DNA from 4 places in the Rossellomorea sp. KS-H15a genome. Region 1 is predicted to be linked to each of the others. Evidence: riboswitches for the same ligand, from Rfam matches in the RefSeq annotation. Region 1 holds a riboswitch; each other region holds the start of a gene.
What was found. Region 1 has a riboswitch for cyclic di-GMP ahead of M1J35_RS00115 (hypothetical protein). Riboswitches for the same ligand answer to the same signal wherever they lie in the genome.
Positions count from the first base shown of each region.

Region 2: linked by a shared signal. The riboswitch ahead of M1J35_RS03780 (EAL domain-containing protein) and the one ahead of M1J35_RS00115 (hypothetical protein) in region 1 are both predicted to bind cyclic di-GMP.
Region 3: linked by a shared signal. The riboswitch ahead of M1J35_RS01570 (anti-repressor SinI family protein) and the one ahead of M1J35_RS00115 (hypothetical protein) in region 1 are both predicted to bind cyclic di-GMP.
Region 4: linked by a shared signal. The riboswitch ahead of M1J35_RS01515 (hypothetical protein) and the one ahead of M1J35_RS00115 (hypothetical protein) in region 1 are both predicted to bind cyclic di-GMP.

Region 1 covers NZ_CP096886.1:21,420-26,930, reverse strand. Annotated here, with positions in the region: gene ftsX (permease-like cell division protein FtsX) at 1-442, shown strand, start outside; gene M1J35_RS00120 (murein hydrolase activator EnvC family protein) at 482-1,840, shown strand; cyclic di-GMP riboswitch class I at 2,012-2,100, shown strand; gene M1J35_RS00115 (hypothetical protein) at 2,218-2,463, shown strand; gene M1J35_RS00110 (class I SAM-dependent methyltransferase) at 2,674-3,252, shown strand; gene M1J35_RS00105 (hypothetical protein) at 3,268-3,879, shown strand; gene M1J35_RS00100 (redoxin domain-containing protein) at 3,872-4,453, shown strand; gene M1J35_RS00095 (DUF302 domain-containing protein) at 4,537-4,917, shown strand; gene M1J35_RS00090 (trans-sulfuration enzyme family protein) at 5,043-5,511, shown strand, end outside.
Region 2 covers NZ_CP096886.1:747,751-753,261, reverse strand. Annotated here, with positions in the region: gene M1J35_RS03790 (helix-hairpin-helix domain-containing protein) at 1-443, opposite strand, end outside; gene M1J35_RS03785 (ABC transporter permease subunit) at 458-2,437, opposite strand; gene M1J35_RS03780 (EAL domain-containing protein) at 2,568-3,278, opposite strand; cyclic di-GMP riboswitch class II at 3,351-3,431, opposite strand; gene M1J35_RS03775 (DNA-3-methyladenine glycosylase) at 3,536-4,120, opposite strand; gene M1J35_RS03770 (DUF4097 domain-containing protein) at 4,348-5,211, shown strand; gene M1J35_RS03765 (YqcI/YcgG family protein) at 5,248-5,511, opposite strand, start outside.
Region 3 covers NZ_CP096886.1:344,966-350,476, forward strand. Annotated here, with positions in the region: gene M1J35_RS01550 (single-stranded DNA-binding protein) at 1-126, opposite strand, end outside; gene M1J35_RS01555 (YwpF-like family protein) at 396-836, shown strand; gene M1J35_RS01560 (helix-turn-helix domain-containing protein) at 934-1,254, shown strand; gene M1J35_RS01565 (hypothetical protein) at 1,369-1,758, opposite strand; gene M1J35_RS01570 (anti-repressor SinI family protein) at 2,013-2,150, opposite strand; cyclic di-GMP riboswitch class I at 2,184-2,341, opposite strand; gene M1J35_RS01575 (transcription factor S-II central domain-containing protein) at 2,741-3,457, opposite strand; gene M1J35_RS01580 (TasA family protein) at 3,526-4,299, opposite strand; gene sipW (signal peptidase I SipW) at 4,368-4,949, opposite strand; gene M1J35_RS01590 (hypothetical protein) at 4,927-5,511, opposite strand, start outside.
Region 4 covers NZ_CP096886.1:331,998-337,508, reverse strand. Annotated here, with positions in the region: gene M1J35_RS01530 (alkaline phosphatase) at 1-73, opposite strand, end outside; gene M1J35_RS01525 (hypothetical protein) at 489-731, shown strand; gene M1J35_RS01520 (efflux RND transporter periplasmic adaptor subunit) at 774-2,009, opposite strand; gene M1J35_RS01515 (hypothetical protein) at 2,033-2,698, opposite strand; cyclic di-GMP riboswitch class I at 2,961-3,036, opposite strand; gene M1J35_RS01510 (hypothetical protein) at 3,235-3,396, shown strand; gene M1J35_RS01505 (helix-turn-helix domain-containing protein) at 3,553-3,966, opposite strand; gene M1J35_RS01500 (hypothetical protein) at 4,163-4,351, shown strand; gene M1J35_RS01495 (transposase) at 4,499-5,071, shown strand; gene M1J35_RS01490 (hypothetical protein) at 5,173-5,511, shown strand, end outside.

The sequences.
Region 1 (5,511 bases):
AGCCCTTTACGGGGAAGCGAAGATTGAAAAACTATTCAATGTACTGGAAATGAGTCGGAATGTTGGACTTGTATTGATCATCGGTCTGTTGTTCACGGCAATGTTCCTCATTTCAAATACAATCAAAATTACCATTGTCGCCCGAAGAAGGGAAATCGAGATAATGAAACTCGTGGGTGCAACCAACTGGTTTGTACGCTGGCCATTCATATTAGAAGGTTTATGGCTTGGAATTTTAGGTTCTATTATCCCGATCGCTCTTGTCTCAACAGGTTACTACTATGCCTATGGATTTATTAAACCAAAACTACAAAACAATTTTATTCAGATATTAGATTTTACCCCCTTTATCTATCAAGTAAACGGATTAATTCTATTAATGGGTTGCCTGATCGGGGCTTGGGGAAGCTTTATGTCTGTGCGTAAATTCTTAAAAGTGTAAAATTTGATAGGTTGATAGAAGCTGAAAGGAGCATGCCGCTTGAACAAGAAGTATTTCATATCATTATCTATTGCAGCAGCATTAACAATCGGAAGTCTACCAACGTTAGCAACCACTGCTAGCGCTAACTCCTCCGTGGAGGACTTGAAGAAACAGCAGGACGACGTTTCATCTAAAAAAGAAGAGATCAATGGCAAGATTAGTGAAAAAAATTCTCAAATCGACCAAACGATCAATAAACAAAAAGACCTTGAATCACAGATTGCCGAAATCAGTACGAAATTAAAAGATACAGAAACAAAGATTGCAGAAAAAACAAAAGAAATTGATGAAACAACAGCAAAGATCAATAAACTTAAAGCGGATATTGAAGAGTTAAAGAAGAAGATTGAAGAGCGAAATGAACTTCTGAAGGAACGTGCTCGTGCCATTCAGGAAAAAGGCGGCTCTGCCAATTATCTAGACGTATTACTAGGAGCGGAAAGCTTCGGAGACTTCATCAACCGTGTCACAGCAGTGAATACCATTGTAAGTGCAGACAAAAAGATCATGGACGAACAGAAACGTGATCAAGAGGAATTAGAGAAGAAGCAAGCGGAAGTGGAAAAGGAGCTTGCTGATCTAGAATCGTCTAAAGCAAACTTGGAATCGTTGAAGAAAGACCTTGATAGTCAAAAGGCTAAAAAAGCTGAATTATTTAAGCAGCTGGAAGCTCAACAGGCTTCATTAAAAGTAGAAAAAGCCGATCTTGAGAAAGAGTCCGATGAACTTTCAAAAATGGAACATCAGCTTGAAGGTGAAATCCAGGCTGAGCAAGCACGTCTGGCAGAATTAGCCCGTCAGCGTGAAATCGAACGTAAGCGCCAGGCAGAAGCGGAAGCGGCGAAGCGTGCAGCAGCACAACAGCAGGCGACAGCAAGCAGCAGCGGCGGGTCTTCATCAGCATCAGTAGCTCCTGAAGAAACAGCTCCAAGTGCCCCTGTAAGTGCAGGAGCATGGACAGCACCAGCACGTGGAACAATCACAACCAACTTTGGTTGGGATGTCTTAAATGGTGAGCGACGTTTCCACTACGGTACAGACATTGCGGCACGTGGAAGTGTTCCAATCTCTGCAGCAGCAGATGGTTATGTCATCAAGAGCCATTACAGCTCAAGCTACGGTAACGTAGTGTACATCACTCACTCTATTAACGGTCAAATGTTTACCACTGTGTATGCCCACATGTCTTCTTCATTAGTGAGCACTGGACAAGCAGTAAATAAAGGTGACAAAATCGGTTACATGGGTAACACAGGTTACTCTTTCGGACAGCATTTACACTTTGAACTATACAGAGGTTCATGGAGTGCGTCACACGCTAATGCTGTTAACCCACGTCAATATATTAACTTTTAAGTTTTAAAAGTCCCTCTTCTATTTTGAAGGGGGACTTTTTTGAGTGAAGGCGGAGGAACTCTTTCTTCCAACTACTTGTAAAGATTGTTAACTGGTAAATCAACAACTTGTTTACGAAAGACTGTTTTCATATCCTTATTTTTCTAGTATAATGGCAATATTCAAGTGATTTTTCGAAAAAGGCAAACTAATTGAAAGATTAGGACGCAAAACCACGGGTCTACCATTTTTATTAAAATAATGATCGCCGGGTTACCGAAAACAATGGAGCAATGAATACTAATTCGAATCTTTTTCTAGTATCATTCAGCCTGCCTTTTTGGTGGGCTTTTTCTCTGGGAATGTTCGTTTTTGTTGGATTTGAATCTGTACGAAGGATGATGATGTTGGAGTTAGCAGATATAAAAAGACAATTAAGAAGTTTCTGCAGAAGAAATCGCACAGCATTGAAGTACACTCATATTGGTGAGTACTCTGCGGAAGAAGTGTGTGAGATGTTTATTGAATGTGTCGGAATCGAAGAGATACAAAAGATTCTACATGACATTGACATTATCAATCAACGCGGTGGAGATACCGTCAAATACTTCATGCTCATCCTCGAAGGATTGAGAGCTGCTTAAGATTTAGATTCCTTCACAGGGTAGCATATTTTCACGTCGTATACGAAAGGATCCTTCAGAGAGGGATCCTTTTTTGCCGGGAAAAGAGCACTATCACCGTCTGTAATCATGACGGTAAGGGATACACTATGAGTAAATCACTTGCCTGAATGATGGAAATTTAAGATACTAATACATAATAGGGTATATATTTCGAACGGAGGAAACGTCATGACCGGACACTTATTCGAACATCACAAAGCTTCAAAGCTCCTTGACCCGGAACGACAAGAGCTCCTACCAGTGGATAATGTATTAAAGTTGCTTCAATTGAGGAAGGAGGATATCGTTGCCGATCTAGGCTGCGGGAATGGCTATCTAACCCTTCCGATTGCCAAAGAGGTGGAGACGAAGGTCCAGGCGGTAGACCTGCAGCAGGAGATGCTTGAGTACCTTAAACATCGTGCTGGGGAAGAAAACATAGATAATATCGTGTATGTAAAGTCGTCTCTTGAATACCTTAGCTTTAACAAAAGTACATTGGATAGGGCCGTTTCTGCCTTCGTCTTACATGAAGTGCCGGACCTGATCAAAGTCTTTCAGGATCTTCACGATATGCTGAAGGACGATGGAATCTGGTTGATTCTTGATTGGGAAGCGGTGGAATCGGAAATGGGACCTCCTTTAGAAGAACGTATACCATCTGAGGAACTTGAACGTCAGCTCAATTCAGCAGGATTCAAGACAACAGTGGGGCATCTGCATCCTTCTGTCTACTATATCGTCGTGAAAAAAAACACTTCTCTATGAAAGGTGTAGAACTGAATGGATGAAAGATGGTACACCATAGGCACCTTTACATTCCCATCTACCTGGGGAGCAATCATCGCCTCGTTCATTTTGACCTTTCTTTTCCTCTACTTCTGGAATCGAAAGGCTAGCGACTGGTATTCAAATGGAGTTTTTTACTTTTTGGTCATCTGGAAGCTGAGTGTCATTCTCGTTGATTTTCAAAATGTCATTGAACATCCCATTACGATCCTTTATTTCAATGGTGGAAGGTGGGGGTATTGGTTAGGCTTGCTGACAGTGCTTTTATTCATTTTCGTTAAAAGGGTGGGTAGGACGTCTCACCTGGTCATTGCCTGGATGAGCACAGTCGTTTTCTTTGAACTTATCTTTCATTTGCTCCAATTTGATATTCTTGCAGGGGTATCTCAATTCATCATCAACGGTGCACTGATCTTATTTTTACTGAAAAAAGAAAATGATAGCGATACTTGGGCCATCCAATTGGTGATCGTTTTCACCCTTATTCAGCTGCTATTCCAATCCATTTATGGAGGCTTTGTGTTTACCACTGTCACCTGGACGTATCTCATTGTGATGGTTTATCTTATCTTTTTCAACGGAAGGTGGAAAACGAACATTGAATAAACGAAATTTTGCTCTGGCGATCGTTGCCCTGCTGATCGGGATCTTCCTGGTGAATTTGTTTCAGGATCAACAGGAAAAAAAGGCAAAAGAAGAGGCTGACCAGTTGGCCAAAGAGTCCATGGATCTGACTGATGCCAAGCAGGGGCTCACCCAAGGGGATCGTGCACCGGACTTTACCTTGACCACTTTAGATGGTGAAGAAGTCAAGCTTTCCGACTATCAGGGAAAGAAAGTGATCCTGAATTTCTGGGCCACCTGGTGCCCGCCATGTAAAGCGGAAATGCCCCATATGGAACAGTATTACGAAAAAAACGCGAAAAAAGAAAGTGTCGAAATCCTTGCTGTCAACTTGACCTCACAGGATGATGGGGAGAAGGCAGTCCAGCAATTTGTCGACGGCTATGAACTCACTTTCCCCATTCTCATGGATGAAAAAGGGGATATCGGAGACGAGTACCGGGCATTCACGATCCCGACCACTTACATGATCGACACAAACGGCCTCATCCAGCACAAAATCGTCGGCCCCATGAACGAAGAAATGATGGGTAAAATGGTCGGAGGCATGGAATAATGGGAGGGACGGACCTTTAAGAAGACGTTTCGTTTTATACGCTATGAGGTATAAGTAACCATGACTCAAAAAGGAGGATCAAAATGTTCCACTACACAAAAGAAGTTTCAATGAATGTGAAGGATGCCGTATCAGCAGTAGAGGCAGCCTTGAAAGAAGAAAGCTTCGGGGTTCTGTGGAATCTTGACCTGGCCGCAAAGCTTCAGGATAAAGGGCTGGATTTTAACGAAGAAGTCGTTGTCCTGGAAGTATGTAATCCCCACGAAGCGAAAAAGGTGCTGGAAGAAAGCATGCTCGTCAGCTATTTCCTGCCTTGTAAAGTGACGGTATACACCGAAAAGGGAACGACTAAGATCGGGATGGCAAAGCCAAGCAAGCTGATTGAAATGGTAGATAACGATGAATTGAAGCGATTGGCGTTGGATATCGAAAATCGCCTGATCGGGTGTTTAGAAAACGTCTGACGATGAGAACCTGTTGCCCTAAAGCGATGGGTTCTTTTTCTTTATCCAGAACCTCATACTCCTCACAATCTTCTGAATATGGTACACTTTTAAAAATACATAGCTTGAGGAAGGATGAATGTGAAATGAAATTCACCACCAAGGTCGTACATAGTCAGCTGAAAGGAACAGAGGAAATCCGTAGTAAGACAACACCGATCTACCAGACGTCAGCTTTTTCTTTTACGTCTCTGGAGGAGCTTGAGGGTTTCTATGAGGGGAAGTCTCCCTATCTTTATTCAAGAACGGGTAATCCCAACACGGATGAGCTTGGGAAGATGGTAGCAGATCTTGAAGGAGCGCCTGCGGGTGTTGCCACGTCTTCCGGCTTGTCGGCAATCCTCGTGGGAATCCTTGCCGTTGTCCAGGCGGGGGATCACATCATCGCAGCGGAGGATTTATACGGAGGTACCTTCCACATGCTGAAAGAAGAGCTGAAATCATTCGGCATTTCCACCTCCTTCGTTGATTTTACGAGTGAGGAAGAAATCGAAGGAGCCCTCACTCCCGATACAAAACTTCTCTACAGTGAGACGGTGACCAATCCGTTTATGC
Region 2 (5,511 bases), 730 kb from region 1:
GTGGGACGGTCTTTAGGGTAGCCGTGGGTTTGGCGATATGTTTTTCTTTGTGTTGTGAAGTCCCACCAGTTCTTGCTGCTTTCAGGGTGATTGGCGTGGTGGACGACACATCTGAGTGAGTCTTCCACGCATGGGTCCATCCAAACACCGTACTTCTTCTCTAAGTCGATGATAAGATCTTCCCCCTTCTCTCCCTTGATTTCTTCAAAGGTATAAAATCCAAGATCCTCTACAACATTGTGGGCCATATTGGGTCCAATAGAAGGGATCTGTTGAAATATAGACATGCCGACTAAGTAACGGGATCTTTCCATCGTGATGTTCAGTTTCTCACGGAGAAGTTCAGGAGAACATTCATTCAGATCCCCAAGTCGTATCTTTGCTTTACGGAGGGCTGACCTCTCCTGATCAGTCAATGGAAGTTTAGGGCTTTTTCTGCTCACCTTTCGTCTCCTCCTTATCCTTTAAAGGTTTGCTGGCGGACAAGTTGGAAGTCTTCCACCGCCGGACGGTTCGTTTTCTTTTTAACAGTTTTGCGTTTCGTCTTGATTGGTTTATCGTTCACCAGCACCCCGACTTTCGTCTGCTGGATTTCCTTCACGCCCTGAACAATCAGCTGCATGGCGATGATCGCGATCATGAAGGCAACGAGTGGTGCAATGACAATCCAGTACTTGCCTGTCATAAGGGAATTCTTCGTGGAACTGATCAGTCCCGACCATTCAAATGTTCCTGACTTTGGGGGATCCGGAACCAGTCCGCCTGTTATGATCGTCCCTCCCAGGAATAGATGAAATAATCCGAGATGCACAAGGATAAGAAGCGTCTGGATGAATTGCTGTCCCCATATAATAAACAGCCTTGGAGCCAGGTGAGGGAAGAGATGCGTCCAAAGCAGGTGCTTGTTGCTTCCACCAAGGAGCTTCGCAGACAGGACAAAATCCTGCTTCCCTATTAATTTCAGTTCATTCCCGATTAACACAGTGGTCAACGGCAGCACAAGGATCGTTAAGACAACGGCTTCGAACACCAATCTTTCAAAGATCGAGTGATCCCACCCCAACACAGGCAACCCCCAAAGGACCGGTCTTAATAAGAGATAAGCGATAAGACTTAAAGGAAGAAAGTGAATCGAATCCACCATGCGGTCAAGCCAGTTCTTCCTGCTTTCTTTCAAGTGGAAATGATAGGCGATACCAAGATAGAATCCCCCGACCACCCGCAGGGAAGCAACAATTAAAGCAAACAACAGGGTATACTTCGCCCCCACAATAAGCTGATCGAGAATACTGTAACCGAAGAAATCCGATCCCAGAATCATGTCCCCAAATGGTTTATGAGGAGGGGCACTGATGATCCGTCCCTCATCATTTTTCATAAATTGAATTTGTTTGATGGGCTCTTCTTTCAATGTTGAATAAAGGAAGCTGACCGCGATCAAACCAAATATCACCGTGAACCCGGTGGCGAATTTGCCATTATGCATATGCTGCCACCACAGCCTGCGTATGGTCGATAGAAAGCCCCATATCTTCCATTCAGTCCATTTCGTTTTATCCCGTTTATATTTCGCGTGATCCTCACTGCTCTCATGATTGATCCACAGGTAAACACCTTGGTACACGATGAAAAAAGGGGTGTAGATCATAATCAATGAGATCGCAATGACCATCGGCCTGAAATCCTGTATGATATAATAGGTGATTCCTCTCATGTTAAAAATGGTTTCAATGATGAATAAACTCGATAGCATCCCCCAAATGATCAGCTTTCCATGATAGAAAAGACTTGGTGAGATATTTTTCAAAACATGTGAAAAGAGGATCCGCCCTTTCGACATCCCCTTACTCTGGGCAAATTCAATGTGAGGCTTCAATAACTCTTCTTCCATAATGAAAATGAGGATCCGGAAAAAAGAGATCATCGGGATGATCGACAGCGTAATCATCGGGGCAAGAAAGATCTTCTCCTCCCCGAACTCGGTAAAATTCATCAGTTCCACACCGAAATATTTAAATACATAGACAATCATCAACTGGAGCATGAACGCAAACATTAAATCAGGCACCGTCTCCAAGAGATTCAATGCTTTCTTAAGAACCGATGTGATCGGTCGGGGTAAAAAGACGGTGAAAACGGTAAGAATAAAGGCAATACCAAGCCCTATGCCCAATGCTCCCCCAATAATCTGCAGTGAATACAGGTATGGTCCCCAAAGCATATCGAGGAAATTGACGGTAATCCCTTTATATGAATAACTCCAATTGGCCCCATCCATGAAAACAAAGATGAACTTGATGAACTCCTCCAAGTAGCCAACAACATTATACAGCCCTCTTTCCTTGAACACTTCCGGGGCAATACTCACGGCCAGGATCCCAATTAGACCGAGAATATAATAAAAGATGAACCTGATTGGAAACTTGAGATATTTCATATATTGAATCCCCTTTTATTCTCTTTTTCCTCAGTTTAATAGAAATGTTAAAATTTTTCAATTTTATTTCAAATCTGACAATTCGGTAACAAAAAGAGTGACCCCGCTATGTCAGAGTCACTCTCACCTTCTAAGCCAATAACCGGCTCGGCTTTCCTAAATAAAAGCCCTGTCCAATCGTTATCCCGATTTCCCTTGCCACCTGCATATCCTGTTTTGTTTCGATCCCCTCTAACACAATCAACGTATCACTTCCGTAGAATTGGCTGAAAAAAGAGAGGAACCGCTGTTTCTTTTCATCCTGTGCCAAATTCATGGCGAAATAGCGGTCAAGCTTGATGATTTCCGGTTCATATTCAATGGATTTCTTGATGGAAGACGTCCCCTGCCCGAAATCATCAATCGCATACCAGACACCATATTGCTTCAGTTCCTTCAAAGACTCTTTCAACAACGGATTCTGCCAAAGCTCTTCCGCACTGGACTCATTAATTTCAAGCACAAGACGGCCCTTCATGTCAGAATGGCGGTCCATAAGATCGGAAAAATAGGTGTGAAAGCTCGGGTGCAAAATCGTGGTGATATAAATATTGAGAAACAGTTTACAGTCCCCGATCCCGTTTTCCGAAAAACTTTCAAGTGCCTTTGAAATGGACAACGTATCCAGTTTGTACAAGATATTGGCCTTCATGGCCGATTGAAATACACTTTCGGGATTTTCATTATACTTATTTCGCAAAAGACCCTCATAAGCATAGAGGGTTCGATGTTCACCCATATCATATAATGGCTGAAAATCATGGTAGATAAAGTCGTCTTGGAAAATAGTAAAGATGTTCATAGGACCCCTATACTCTCTCTTTAGTTTTTGGTCTTACCCACAAAAAAACCACACAAAAACGCATTATCCGCGTTCGCATGTGGTCGGTTGCGCTACTGGCTCCCCTAAATGTAAGCGCCCATCTATCATTTAGGTTCAAAGCCCCCAGTCGAATGGTCAGCTTATAAAGATATTTGTCTTATAAGAAAAATATACCACATAACTAGTACTTATGGGGTGTATTTTCCATAAATTATTTGAAAATTCATAAAGAAAGACTATCTTGAAACAAATGGATTGCCACTAACCCAGAATCTCCATGGATAATCCCTGGCTTCCCCTGTGTTATCAATCCCAATTCGTTTCCCGGCGGAAATGTTTTCAGGTTGATACCCTTCTGTAATCATGAGCGGCGGTTGTAAATAACTCCCCCCATAATCCTCCATGGTAATGCCCAGAGCCTTCGTCAACTTTCCCGGCCCATTGGTCCAATTCTTCTTCACATGACCGGGGCGCCTCGCTTCCATAAGCTCCTGTCCATGAAGAGGCTCTACGGCTCTGATGAGGATCGCTTCAGGCTTCTCCCTTTCTCCGCTCACTACGTTTACGAGGCAGTGAGTATGCATGACGTATGTATAAATGCGGCCAGCTTCATGGAACATCACTTCCGTCCGCTTTGTGCGCCTGTTTCCGTAACTGTGGGCGGCCCTGTCGATCGGCCCCATATAGGCTTCTGTTTCTACAATATAACCTGAAGCGATCCCTTCTTCGGTTTCTTTCACTAACACGCACCCCAACAGAGCTTTGGCAAGCTCCAGCGTCGGCTGCTCGTAAAAGGTTGGGGGCATAGGTGTTCCTTCCATGATTTCACTTCCTTATCTGCATTGTCTAATCTATTTGTACCCTACCTTTGCCTATTTAAATCAAGCATCCACGATTGTAGTAGATTCCACGCCTCGATATTTCAATTCCGGCAACCCTACGCCTCTGGTCCCATTCAAAAATAATCCTATGGCTCATTGTCGTAGTCTCTCCACTGCATTAAAATAAATGTATCAATTGGAAAATCAAACCAAAGCGAGGGATTGAAATGAAAAACGCATTTGCCGTCATGATTGCACTGCTTGCATTGGGGACGCTCTATGTCATCCTAAATGACAATACATCACTGTTTGCAAAAGAAAGTCAGTCAGGAGAACGGATTGAAGTCACGAATAATATCAAACATATCGACCTGGACTTGGAAAACAGCGACACAGAAGTCATACCAACTGACAAGAATGAAGTACAGGTCGATATAGAGGGAAAAGGGACAATGACATTGGCGGTGAACGGAGAAACGATTGACGTAGCGGTCAAGCATAAATGGTATCAATGGATTGGATTCAACCGCAAATCAAACGTTACGGTCTATGTTCCGAAAGAATATAGTAACAGCATGGAAATCGATATTGGCGCCGGCAATTTTGTGATGGCTGGAGAATCTGATTCAAAGAAATGGAAGCTCGATGAACTGTCCATTGACATGGGATCTGGGAATATGCAGCTTAAAAACATCGAGACAAATGTGTTCGAACATGATGGCTCTTCAGGGGACCTGGTCGCAAGCGGTCTCACTACAAAGGATGGAAGAGTGGATATCAGTTCGGGGGATGTAGAATTATCAAACTTTGAAGGTCCCCTTGAAGGCGACTTATCCTCAGGGGAATTAACGGTCACCATGGACTCCTTAAAGGGAGACATGACATTCGATGTCAGCTCAGGGGGAGTGGAGCTTGATCTACCGGAGAAAGCAAGCTTTAAACTGAAGGGGCAGGCGAGCAGCGGGGATATTTCCTGCAATCTTCCTCTAAAAAATCAAAAGGTAGAAGACGGGGATATTTCAGGGGTCTCAGGCTCCGGGAAAAATACCATTGATGTTTCAGTGTCCAGTGGAAATGTAGATATCTACTAAAGAAGAGTGCCGGGAACACCCCGGCACTCTTTTACATTATTTATGATGGAATGGACATCTCCCTTCAATCGGTTCCACATCGTCCCCAATAAAATACTGCTTCCACTCACGGTGTTCGGGATCCCCATAATGACTGATATTAGGATGCTTCGGTAAGCCGTCCCATTTTTCGACCCGCTCTCTTACTTTTTCCCTGGACATGATTCCCCCCTTGGAGGTACCCTCCAAGCCTTCAAAAATCCTTCTTGGCTGAAATCCCAGTACTAAGCTATTCCCAAGATCCCTCGTCTTTCGCTGCTT
Region 3 (5,511 bases), 320 kb from region 1:
ACCTTGCTGGTTTTTATATGGCCGGTTCACGGCAATCGTCACGCTAAGTACTGATTTTCCTTCCATCGTTTTTCTCGCTTCCGGATCTTTCGTCAGCCTTCCCACCAGGGTCACTTGGTTGATCACTTGGGTTCATTTCCTCCTTTCTGTTAAGGTGTAATCATCTTACCTTCGAACTGCAACTCTTGTAAAATCGTGAATTTCCGAAATTCGAGGCAAAAACGGCTTGAATTTCGGAAATTCGCCTAGGGAGATTTTCCACTTTTTCATTAAAAACATGGTCAAAAACACAAAATTGCATCTTTCGTCATTTTTTTCATCGGTAAATGTATTAGGGAAAACAATTCGGCCTGTGATATAATTTGATAAAACCTTTAAATGGGAGATGTTCGTTCATGAAAACCTTTAAAGTGATTTCCCTTCAAGTAGTGGAGGACGAGGAACTGCATGACTTTGAGCTTGTGGACGGTCTGATCATCAATAAAGAAGACGGTCAGAAAACCTGGCTTGTCGAAACATATATGTCGAATGAATACATTGAATTTTTCCAAAAGGCACAGCAAAGGAAGGAAGATTTGGAAATCCAGGTCGTGATTTCCCATGCAGCCAATGATCCCGCTGCCTTCATGACATCCATCCGTTGCATCAAGGAGATGGATGAACATATCAGCATTATGTTTGAAGGAAAATTAAAGAAACAACGCAATGAATATGCGGAGATTCTGCTTGATGACCTCGTGCAGAAAGGATACTCAGGGGATGAACTGGTCCGTGAGTTCCGCAAGAAGATGATTTCTAAGCCAAGGATCCTGGCAACAGCAAAGCCGAGCGTTTAATAATACGAAAATATGTAATTTCTTGTCGAAATGTTTATGATATAATTGTAGTTAATATTGTGACTTCAATAATGAAGTCATTAGGTAGGTGTCCCTGATGATTGGAGAGAGAGTTAAGAAATATAGACAAGAAAAAAGGATGTCCATGACGGAGCTCGCTGAAAAAGCCGGCGTAGCGAAGTCCTATTTGAGTTCAATTGAACGGAACCTTCAACAAAACCCTTCTATTCAGTTCCTTGAGAAAGTATCCGCGGCTTTAGGAATTCCCATGGATGCTCTCCTATATGATCAACCCGAGGATCAAAACATTGATCACGAGTGGATGAAGATTGCAGAAGAAGCGATGGACTCAGGAATCACCAAGGAACAGTTCCGGGAGTTCATTGAATTTAATAAATGGAAATTAGGCAATAAATAAAGTCTTGCGAAGGGTTCGCAAGACTTTATTTATTGTTCAAGGCTATTTTACCTTGCTATGATAAGGCTTTAACGTCTCATTTTTCTCGGTAACTCTGATAAATAAATGTTATTATTACTTATTCTTGGACATCAGATTCAATTTTTCTTCCAAGAATTTTGCTTCTGATTTACACGAATAATGAATATTTGTTCCTAATTGATCTTGTAAGTGATGAATACTCTCAATCTGTTCCTCATTCGGTTCTTCGGAGAGAATCTTTTCAATTGTTTCATTTATCTTGATTGACAGTTCTTGATGAAACTGTGGATCATTCTTAGTTTCTTCATCCAGGTTCTTATACCATGATGCATGGTTGTTTATGTATTCACGCCATACTGTTATAAAATCCTGTATACTATACTTATTTTCATCCCATTGAATGGAAGCCATATATTTTTCAAATGAGGTCTTAATTGAACGGGTAATACTTATTTTAGTTCCCGATGGTAATTTTTCTAACATTTATGTAAAGTACCCCCTGATTTGTTAGTATATTCTTTATATAACTATACCATATTGATTTTTTTATAGACAGGTGAAATATTTCAGAAAAATATGGTAAGTTTTCAAATTTTTAAAATATCCGAGGGATTTCAGTCATCCTAATGGCGCTCGTTTTTACAATTGGATTCTACTTATTATCAATGATCTCTTTCATAAGTGAAAATAAGATAATAAATAAAGTCTTGCGAAGAATTCGCAAGACTTTATTTATATTAAATCACTTTGTACCCGGCTTTTAGTTCCTGGGTTTGATTGTGGAGAAATTCTCTGATTTCTTGTTTAGAAATACCGGCGTCCAGTGCTTGTTTAATGAGTTCCATCCATTCGAGATCAAGTTCACGATTTGTCAATATAAATACCCTCCCAAAATACATGTATGTATTCCAGGCAATCCAGCCATCATCGTTCGCAAATGATCACACCTTCTTCATTATTTAATCTGTTCATTATATTCAAGATGCTTAGGAGGATATGACTATTTTCAAACCTTAGATCTGTGACTTTGCGTCCTCATCTTTCGACGAGTTTGCCTTTATCTGACTCTTCCCTTCGAACTAATTCGATTATACTATTATATTTTCTGGCGCCGTGTTGTTTTTTGTCTATTCTGATAATTAATTTTACACTTTTTTCCTACATATTAAACCCTTATCTGACAATCCGTTAGAAATTAAAACCAGTTGAATAAAATAATCGAAGAGATTTGTCGAACCACTACGAATAAAGGCTATTTTTATAGCTTTCAAGCTTTCTTCTTAGAGGGAGGACTTTCTTATTGATATTCTGGTAATTCGTGGGGCTGTAGAACGCCTGGTTGGTTAGGTCGAATCCGCATGAAGGACAGATCCATTGACCCGATTCGGTGCTGCTGTAGGATGATCTGGTACAGCGGGTGCAGGTTTTTTTGTACATGGAATCACCTCTTAATCTTTTTATTTTATTACCTTTCTTTTGTAAAGCGTCTATTGATAAAAACAAAGATTAATCCAAGAGTTGTTAAAATGATTCCTAGAGCTAGTATCTTGTAGATGTTGGTAGCGGTATTAGGGAGCTTTGTTCCTTGTGAATTCACATGTATTGATTGAGTTGGATCTTTGACACCTTTTATTTCTTCATCATGTTGACTGTTTGGGGATTCAGAACCTGAAGATGGAGTTTCATGATCAGCGTTAGAAGTTCCGCCATACTCCTCAGCGTAATATTTCAACAGAATTGATGTTGAGAGCCCCTGATATTCATTCCCTAATTCCGGTGGGATGATATATTCATAGAATAGTTCTTCGGTTGATCTTTTAGCTAACTTTCTTGATTCAATTTCATTAAAATCTTTGATGAGCCCTTCATATAAAATGTTATTATTGCTATCTTTAACGTTCAATAAGATTTTATTGAAGTATTTTTCGGAGCCTCCCCGAAATTCTGCAAAGTGGTTATACGTTATATTTACGTTTCCGTCGTTTTTGACTTTGATGGAATCTAAAATTCGATCCCCTGGCTTCAGGGCGTTTAACTCAATAAACGTCTCTCCACGATCTAGGCTAATATCTATTACTTTAGGTGCTGTTTCGGCAACTGTACTTAAAAATGGTGTATTGATTATACCTAATATCATAATTAAAAGTAGGGATATCCCTACACTTACAATCTGTTTATTCATAAGCACCACCTTTAATCTACAAAATAGGTGGGGAAACCCCCACCTATAGTTTTATCAACTCTCTATTATTATTGACCTCCGGCTGAGCCGCTCTTATCATTGATGTCACCAGTTTGCTTGTAGACACCGCCACCACCAGAAGCTGGAGAACCATCTGATTTTTTATAATTATCTAAGTTATTTTTATCATATGTCGTTCCTTCATACTGCAATCCAGTGAATGTAAATCCTAAGTTAGTAACATCACCTTGAAGATTATTTTGTTCTACACCAGTATCTTCAAATTCTAATTCATACTTAAGAGATTTAATTGTTTGTGCACCTGCAATATCCTCACCATTATAACCTTTTTTAGTATCCAGAGAGCCTATGTACTTTCCTACGCCGCTCACTGTTTTACCATTTAACTGAGTATCTCCTTTTAACGCTGTAGAAAGTTCTGCAAGTGAAACTTTACCATCACCACTTGAATCCCAACTCGGATCTAAAATATTGTCGCTACCAAATTTAAGTTGTTTTACAAAAATCGCATTGTCTGATCCCTTAACAGAAGAGGAATTTAGTTTTAAAAATACATCTACCGGTAATGTTCCTTGATTATTCACAACCATTGCAGGTTCTTGATTATCTACCATTGCCACTAACTTATCACCAGGCTTCCACCCTGTTAGTTCGAATGCTTCTAGATAAGGTTGTTCAGGTTGAATATTAATCGTTCCGTTAGTAAACTTTCCTTCTGTTTCAATGGTGTCACTAAAGTATGCAAAGGTTCCTCCCATAACTGCCATAGCTCCCATTGCAATTGATGATGCTCCCGTTAATAGCTGTCTCTTAAAATTCATTGATTTTTCCCTCCAAATGTTTTGTGATTTATATTTTTCTACTAGTTAAACCAGTAGTGAATACCAACTTAAGCAACTCTTTCTTCTTTACTTTTACCTTTACTTCCATACTCTCTATTAAATGCCATCCACAACGAAATAATGTTGTATATGATGATGATCATCCCAGGCAAAATGAGACTAAGGGCAATTCCATTTTTAGATTGTAAGAATTGAAGGATATATCCAACATAAGGAACGTTTATACCAGAATACTTTCCTATAATCTTTGATGATGGTACTGGCCGAGGGTCATCCGTTTCATTGTTATCCCCTTTGGTTATATATTGTGTGAATTCACCTTCGCCTTTGACGTCTATAATTCTATGGGTAACAATCGTATTTTTCTTTATAGGAGAATAGAAGGTGACGATATCTCCTTTTTTTAGATTGGTAGTGTCCTTTACTTCCTTAACTCCAACAACAGATCCGGTATCGATTGTTGGTTCCATGGATCCTGAGAGAACAAGCATTAATTGATTACCAAATATGGTTGGCTGACCTCCACTTACCTTTGAAGAAATCATTACGTAAAACGAACACAAGAGAATGATAATTAATAAGGTGGAAATAAAGTGGTTTACTATTTTAAGAGCTTTTTTCCAATTCACTGTCTTCTCCTCCTTCTGTTGATGGCTTTATCGTTTCTTTATTTGGCACTTTTTCCGTTACATTATTTTTATCTACTTGTTGGTCCTGTGTTTCTTCTGCCCCATCTATAGATTGAGATGGTTTTTCAGTATTTAAACTTTCATCCTCTGACTTTTTCGGAGTTTCTTTAGGTTCTTCTTCTTTTGGTTTATCTGTATCGTTTTCTGGCGCTTCAGTCTTATCATCTACATTTTGAGATTTTGATTCTTCCTTAGCTTGATTATCTTTATTATTCTGTTTCTCATTATCGTTTGGCCCATTATCTTTATTTTTTTCGTTGCCCTTGTCAGGGTGATTATCATTATTGCCATGAGCGGGATTATCAGGGTCTGTACCTGGTTCTTTGCAATCCTCTGGATCATCTACCGTGTCGTCCTCACAGCCGTTACCCAGGCCAGAATTGTCTTTACATTTTTCTTTTATCAATTTTTTCAAGCTATTATCCAAGTGAGGCCAATCTTCACACATTTTTGCTACTTCATCCTTGCAAGCTTCATCTAAATGTTTATTGAAGTAATCTGT
Region 4 (5,511 bases), 310 kb from region 1:
CGGTTGTAGAGGGGGCGGGTATGGTGAGGGTTAGGAGTGATAGGAGGATGGTTAGCTGTTTGATTGTTTTCATGGTGGATTCGGGCTCCTTTTCATTTAATGTGGGTATAGTATTTGTTGGTGGGGGAGGAGTATGTATAGGAAAGGGGGTTTTCGCGATCTTTTTATCTGTTGTACAATGAAAATAAAAAGGTTTGTGGAAAGACGTGTTTAAAAAGAATAGTATCTTAATTTTTACACTGATGGTGGTTGTGACCATTTTGGTAGTTTCGCACACTTCCTTTGAGGCAGTAACATTACTAGGGGTAGTGTTTGTAATCTTTATGTTTCCTGGCATTAGGGGGATAATTTCCAAAGATAACTTCCGTAAAGTCAAAGCAGCCATATATACCTCCATCTGTTTTACCATTGGGTTATTCATTTTTTACTTTGTCGTGTCTCTTTTTAGAGGGAATGCTTATATGGTTGAGGGTGATTATCTCCTATCTATGGTAGTGGTGTTTTTACTTAGTCTGCTCGGAAACTTTGTGTATGGTTTGCCTGCTTCGTTGGTGGCGGAGGGCATTTCCATGAAGGTTTTGAGGAATCGCAGGTGGGTGTCGGGACTTATACATATTGGATTTGGAGCGTTGACCTACTTTATTTATCCTGGAATCTCATTGCCTGCAGTATGCTGTTCGGTCATATTCTTTCTTTGGGATGAAAGAATGAAAATGGATGATGGAAGTTGAAAAAAACCAAGAATGCAGAGGCATTCTTGGTTTTTTGTCATTTTATTTCCGTTCCAAAATCCCCAACAATAAATTCTCGAGGATCGTTGGACGATCGAATTTCTTCAAATCCCTGAGTTTCACTTTATCCCAATCAAGGGCTGTGATGAATGCAGCATCTTTTTGAAGGGCCGGGATCTCGTCAGGATAGACGATATAGTATTCCCCTGCTTTTACTCCGGATTTGATTTGCTGCTGTCCGCCCACTGTAAGTCCGGTTTCGACTTTTCGTTTTTCGACGGTTCCTTTTGGTGTTAAAATCCAAATGTATTTGTATTCCCCATCTTTTTCAACAGCCGTCATTGGGACCACAAATGCGCCCTTTACTTCATCCGTGATGATGGATAGGAAGACATGGTGTCCTGGAAGCAGTTCGTTTTTTGTGTCCTGCAGTTTGATTTCTACAGGGTACAGACTGTCGGTTTGGATGTGAGGATCGTTCTTTGGCAAGGTTGCTACCCGGGTAACGATTCCTTTTTGGGTCTTTTTCTCAACATCCGATTGAACGGTTGCGCTCATGTTTTCATCGACTTTGACGATTTCTTTTTCCGTCAGTTCGGTTGTGACGACGGTGGACTGCGATGCGATCGTGATCAATGGATTGTCGATCGCATGGGAAAGGTCCTTAATGGTTCCGTCCACGCTGCTTTGGACGGTCAGGGTCGTTTCGTATGATTCGATATCCTTGATTTGGCGCTCAAGATTGTCGATTTGGCTTTCAAGGCGATCGATTTCCAATTCTTTTGCGGCAATCTCTTTTTTCAGATCATATTCCGATTGAAGGGCACTGGCGTCGATCGGTATTTCTTTATCATCCGTTGAGCCTGATGGAAGGGATGATTCCAGTCGCTTCAGGTCGGAAATATTATCTTCGATGCTGTCGATCTCGTCTTCGAGCTGATCAGCTTCTGATTCCAGTACGCTCTTTTGCTGAGATTGATCGGTTACTTCGTATTCATAGAGGGGAGTTCCCGATTTGATCTGATCCCCTTCCTTGACGAGGAATTTTTTGAAGGAACCGAATTCATCGTTAAAATAGATGTAGTTTTCTTCTTCGGAAGCGACGACTCCTGCTTTCGGCATTTCTTTGGCGAGAGACCCTTTGTTGACGGGTTCCCATTCGGCGACGCGGACCTCCCGGTCGACTTTACTGTCCGCTTTTTCAATGAGATAGGTATTGGCACCTATAAAAAGGAGCGACACAGTGAGGGTGGTGTATATTATGGTTCGTTTATGCATGATTGTTCACAGCCTTTAAATAGTTAGATTAGAGTGGATAAATCCAGGAATGCCAGAAATGCAGTAGCAGCCCAGAATAGTAGATTTGTTAATAAAATCACGAGCCAGATGAGCCAGTTTTTTTGCTGGGTGAGTCTCTTGACTCCTTTATATTGAATATAGAAAACCCATATCTTAAAGAGGGAGAAACAGCCCAGGAAATAGATGACCCATGGTTTAGCGGTTATGTATTGAGCGATGACTCCGAGTGATAGAGGCGATGAGAACCAATCAAGTGAAAGGAAAATGGATAAAGGAATGTACGTTAGTCTTTCAATTAATAAAATGATAAGAACTAGGCTTTGCGTGATGACGAGCTTGCGATATTCCCCTTCGTCTGAAATCGTCCAGAAAATCAGGGCTGGTACAAACAGGATCACCGCCGCATATAATATTCCAGAAATGATTCTACCTAATAAAAATAAGAACTTTTCCATCTCGAATGTGAAAGGTGAAAGTTTCGTCAGTTCCTTTGATAGAGGATCCATTCCGATTCCAAAGGAAGATATGAGGCCAAAGACAAGGGCAGACAATAGGAAAACAAGGAATATCTTTTGTTTATATCCTCTTAATACTTCCGTTTCTTTCAATTGATAAAAGAAGTAGGATGGTTGTCTTAATCCCCGGATGAGTTTAACTTCTTTATGCATATATGGTTGCCTCCAACTAGTTTAGATTACTTCTCTTATTCTATCGAAAAACCCCGAAACTTTCCATAAATTGTAGAATGAAAGTTTATAAAATTAAAAAAGCGCCTCAGGACGCTTTTACATGTTGTACGTTAAAAATGTTGTGCCCGCTATAAGCGCGACAGTAAAAACAAATAAACCTATGTACATCCACATTTTTCGAGCTTTCTTTTTCACTACTATTTCTTCGGGTGTCAAAAACGACAAAATAATCCCTCCTTGGTTTGGTAGCTGGCTGGCATGTAATAGCCCCTTTAGCTTTGCGTCATCACCTTTCGATGATTTTGCCACTTTTCAAGACCATACCACTATTATATCGACAAGAGGGTAGAGTAGTTGAATAGGTATATAGTCATTTTTTAAGATAATTCTCAATAAATTTTATCTTCCATTTAGTGGTTTTTTCTGGTAATATAGCATAAAATTGATGTTTGAAAAACCGTCTAATAGTGTAATAAAGTGATATAAACTGTTTAATGATGTAGGAGGTTGTCATTTTGAAAGGAAATGTGAACGGCGATCAGCATATTCTGAACGTGATCCAAAAAGCGTTCGACAAAGGTCAACAAGGAAACATGGACACCAACACAATGATTCACTGGCTCAAACAAGAACTCCAATCAGGATACACCATAGATGCAAACCAAAAAGCGCTCTAGACCCCCAACCCGGGAATCTAGGCGCTTTTTTTGGTGGAGGGACCTGTCTCAACATATAGAGGGACGGACCTCGCTTTTATGAGGAGATGGGAGCGGAAATCCCGGTATAACAGGGTTTAAGTTGCGGATAGTGAGGTCCGTCCCTCCCACAGGATTCTACCAGCCCTTCATCGTCTGATAAAAGTGGTTGACGTGTGCGATGAATTTTTCTTTGCGCTTGTCTGTGAAGTAGGAGAGGGATGACAGGGTTCGCTTGAATTTGGGATGCTCCCCGAGGGTTTTCAGGATTTCTTTTGTTTCTTCGTCTTCAAAGGTTTCTCTCAGAATCATGGGATCGTGACTCTGTCCAAGGCTGTCGCTTTCCTCGCCATACATGATCCGGTTCATTTCATGGGTCGGGATTTTATAGACTTCCTTAAAGGTAAGCAGCATCTTGTAAGGGATGTCCCTTGCACCAGTTTCATAGTTTGATAGTGCGCCCTGACTGATATTCAGGCGAAGGGCGGCTTCTCTCTGGGTAAGCTCCAATACATCATTGCCGTAATGCTGTAATTCTACATGTAGCTCCATTGTTTTCACCGACTATCCCTTTTTTCTTCAAGATAAAGCTTTTATGTAGAGGTATTAGGAAATTACACGTTTTGAAATCGTTATTTTGATTACGATTCGAGATAATTTGGAAAAGGTATACAAAATTACAGTAAAACGTATTAAAATGTAAATATAATTGTAATTTTGTCGAATTGGGGGAAAAGGTGGAGATGGAATGGGGGAACAACCAAGAGGGAGAGTGGCCAATCTTTCAACGAGGGGCGAAAAGAGAGTCATCACATGGATCCAGATGAAACCGGAGTCGAATCTGATATTCAGTACGAAACATCTTGGAAAACAGCGAGTCATCTACTACACACATAACAGCATCACCAACCTTGACGGCCACAGAAGAGAGAGATAGAAGGAGGGACGGACCTCTCTACCCATTTCGTTCACAGAGTTTCGTGAATGAATGGAGGTCCGTCCCTCAATAAAAAAGAGGATTTTACGTATTTGTGTCGAATAGGTTTAGTGTAAGAATATGAGATTTAAGAGAAGGAGTGATGATATGGTTCGAACGCCTCGGAATTGGAGTCCGGGAACGACTTATCATGTGACGGCGAGGGGGAACCGTAAGCAGGATCTGTTTCATGATGATGAAGACCGCAGGAAGTATATAACGTATTTGCAGGAAACGAAAGAAAAGTACCCATTCACCACCCACGCCTACTGTTTGATGTCCAACCACATCCATCTGCTGCTTGAAACCCACGAAGTTCCACTTGAGAGATTCATCCGTATCCTCCATACCCGCTACGCCGTTTATTTCAACAAGAAATATGATTATGTCGGTCATGTGTTCCAAGGGCGGTATGGATCGACCAAGATTGATACGCCATCGTATTTCATTAAAGCGAGCAGGTATATCCACCACAATCCTGTTGAAGCGAAACTCACCATCCACCCCGAGACATACCCCTGGAGCAGTTATCCTTTTTACATCCATTCCATTGATAACCCCTTGCTTTCCAAGGAACGCACGCTCAATTATTTTCCCGCACCACAAATAAGTCGATATAAGGAATATGTAGAGAAAGAAGTACAACACGAAGAACCATATGAAAACCCAATTAAAAAATGAAAAAAGTAAAATATTTTTGGAAAAATATAGAGGGTTTTGAATATTGGTGTCGAAATTCATAAACAGTAGGACAAAATTCCTATTCTGAGGAGGAGGAAAGTATGAGTAAAGAATTTCTTTTAATATTGGAGGATTTTCACGTTTCCAAGAGAATCGTCAAGAAAACAAGAAAACATTTAGTCGTTTTTCAAGGGCAGCATTATTACAATAAATTGGTCGTGGTGAATCGTCCGCCGGGATTTTCTCATGCGCTTGAGAGCATCATGTACTCGGATAAGATTCTTGAAACAGTCGGGTTCACGACATTGTTTGCCGTTCCCGTCGACCGGAGCCACTCCATCCCGTTCAAATTCGTCCGGATAGGCGACAACACACCAAAGGATTGCAAGATCGTACTCGAAAAGCGGGAGGGAACAGAGCAACTGAATATCTTGCCCCTA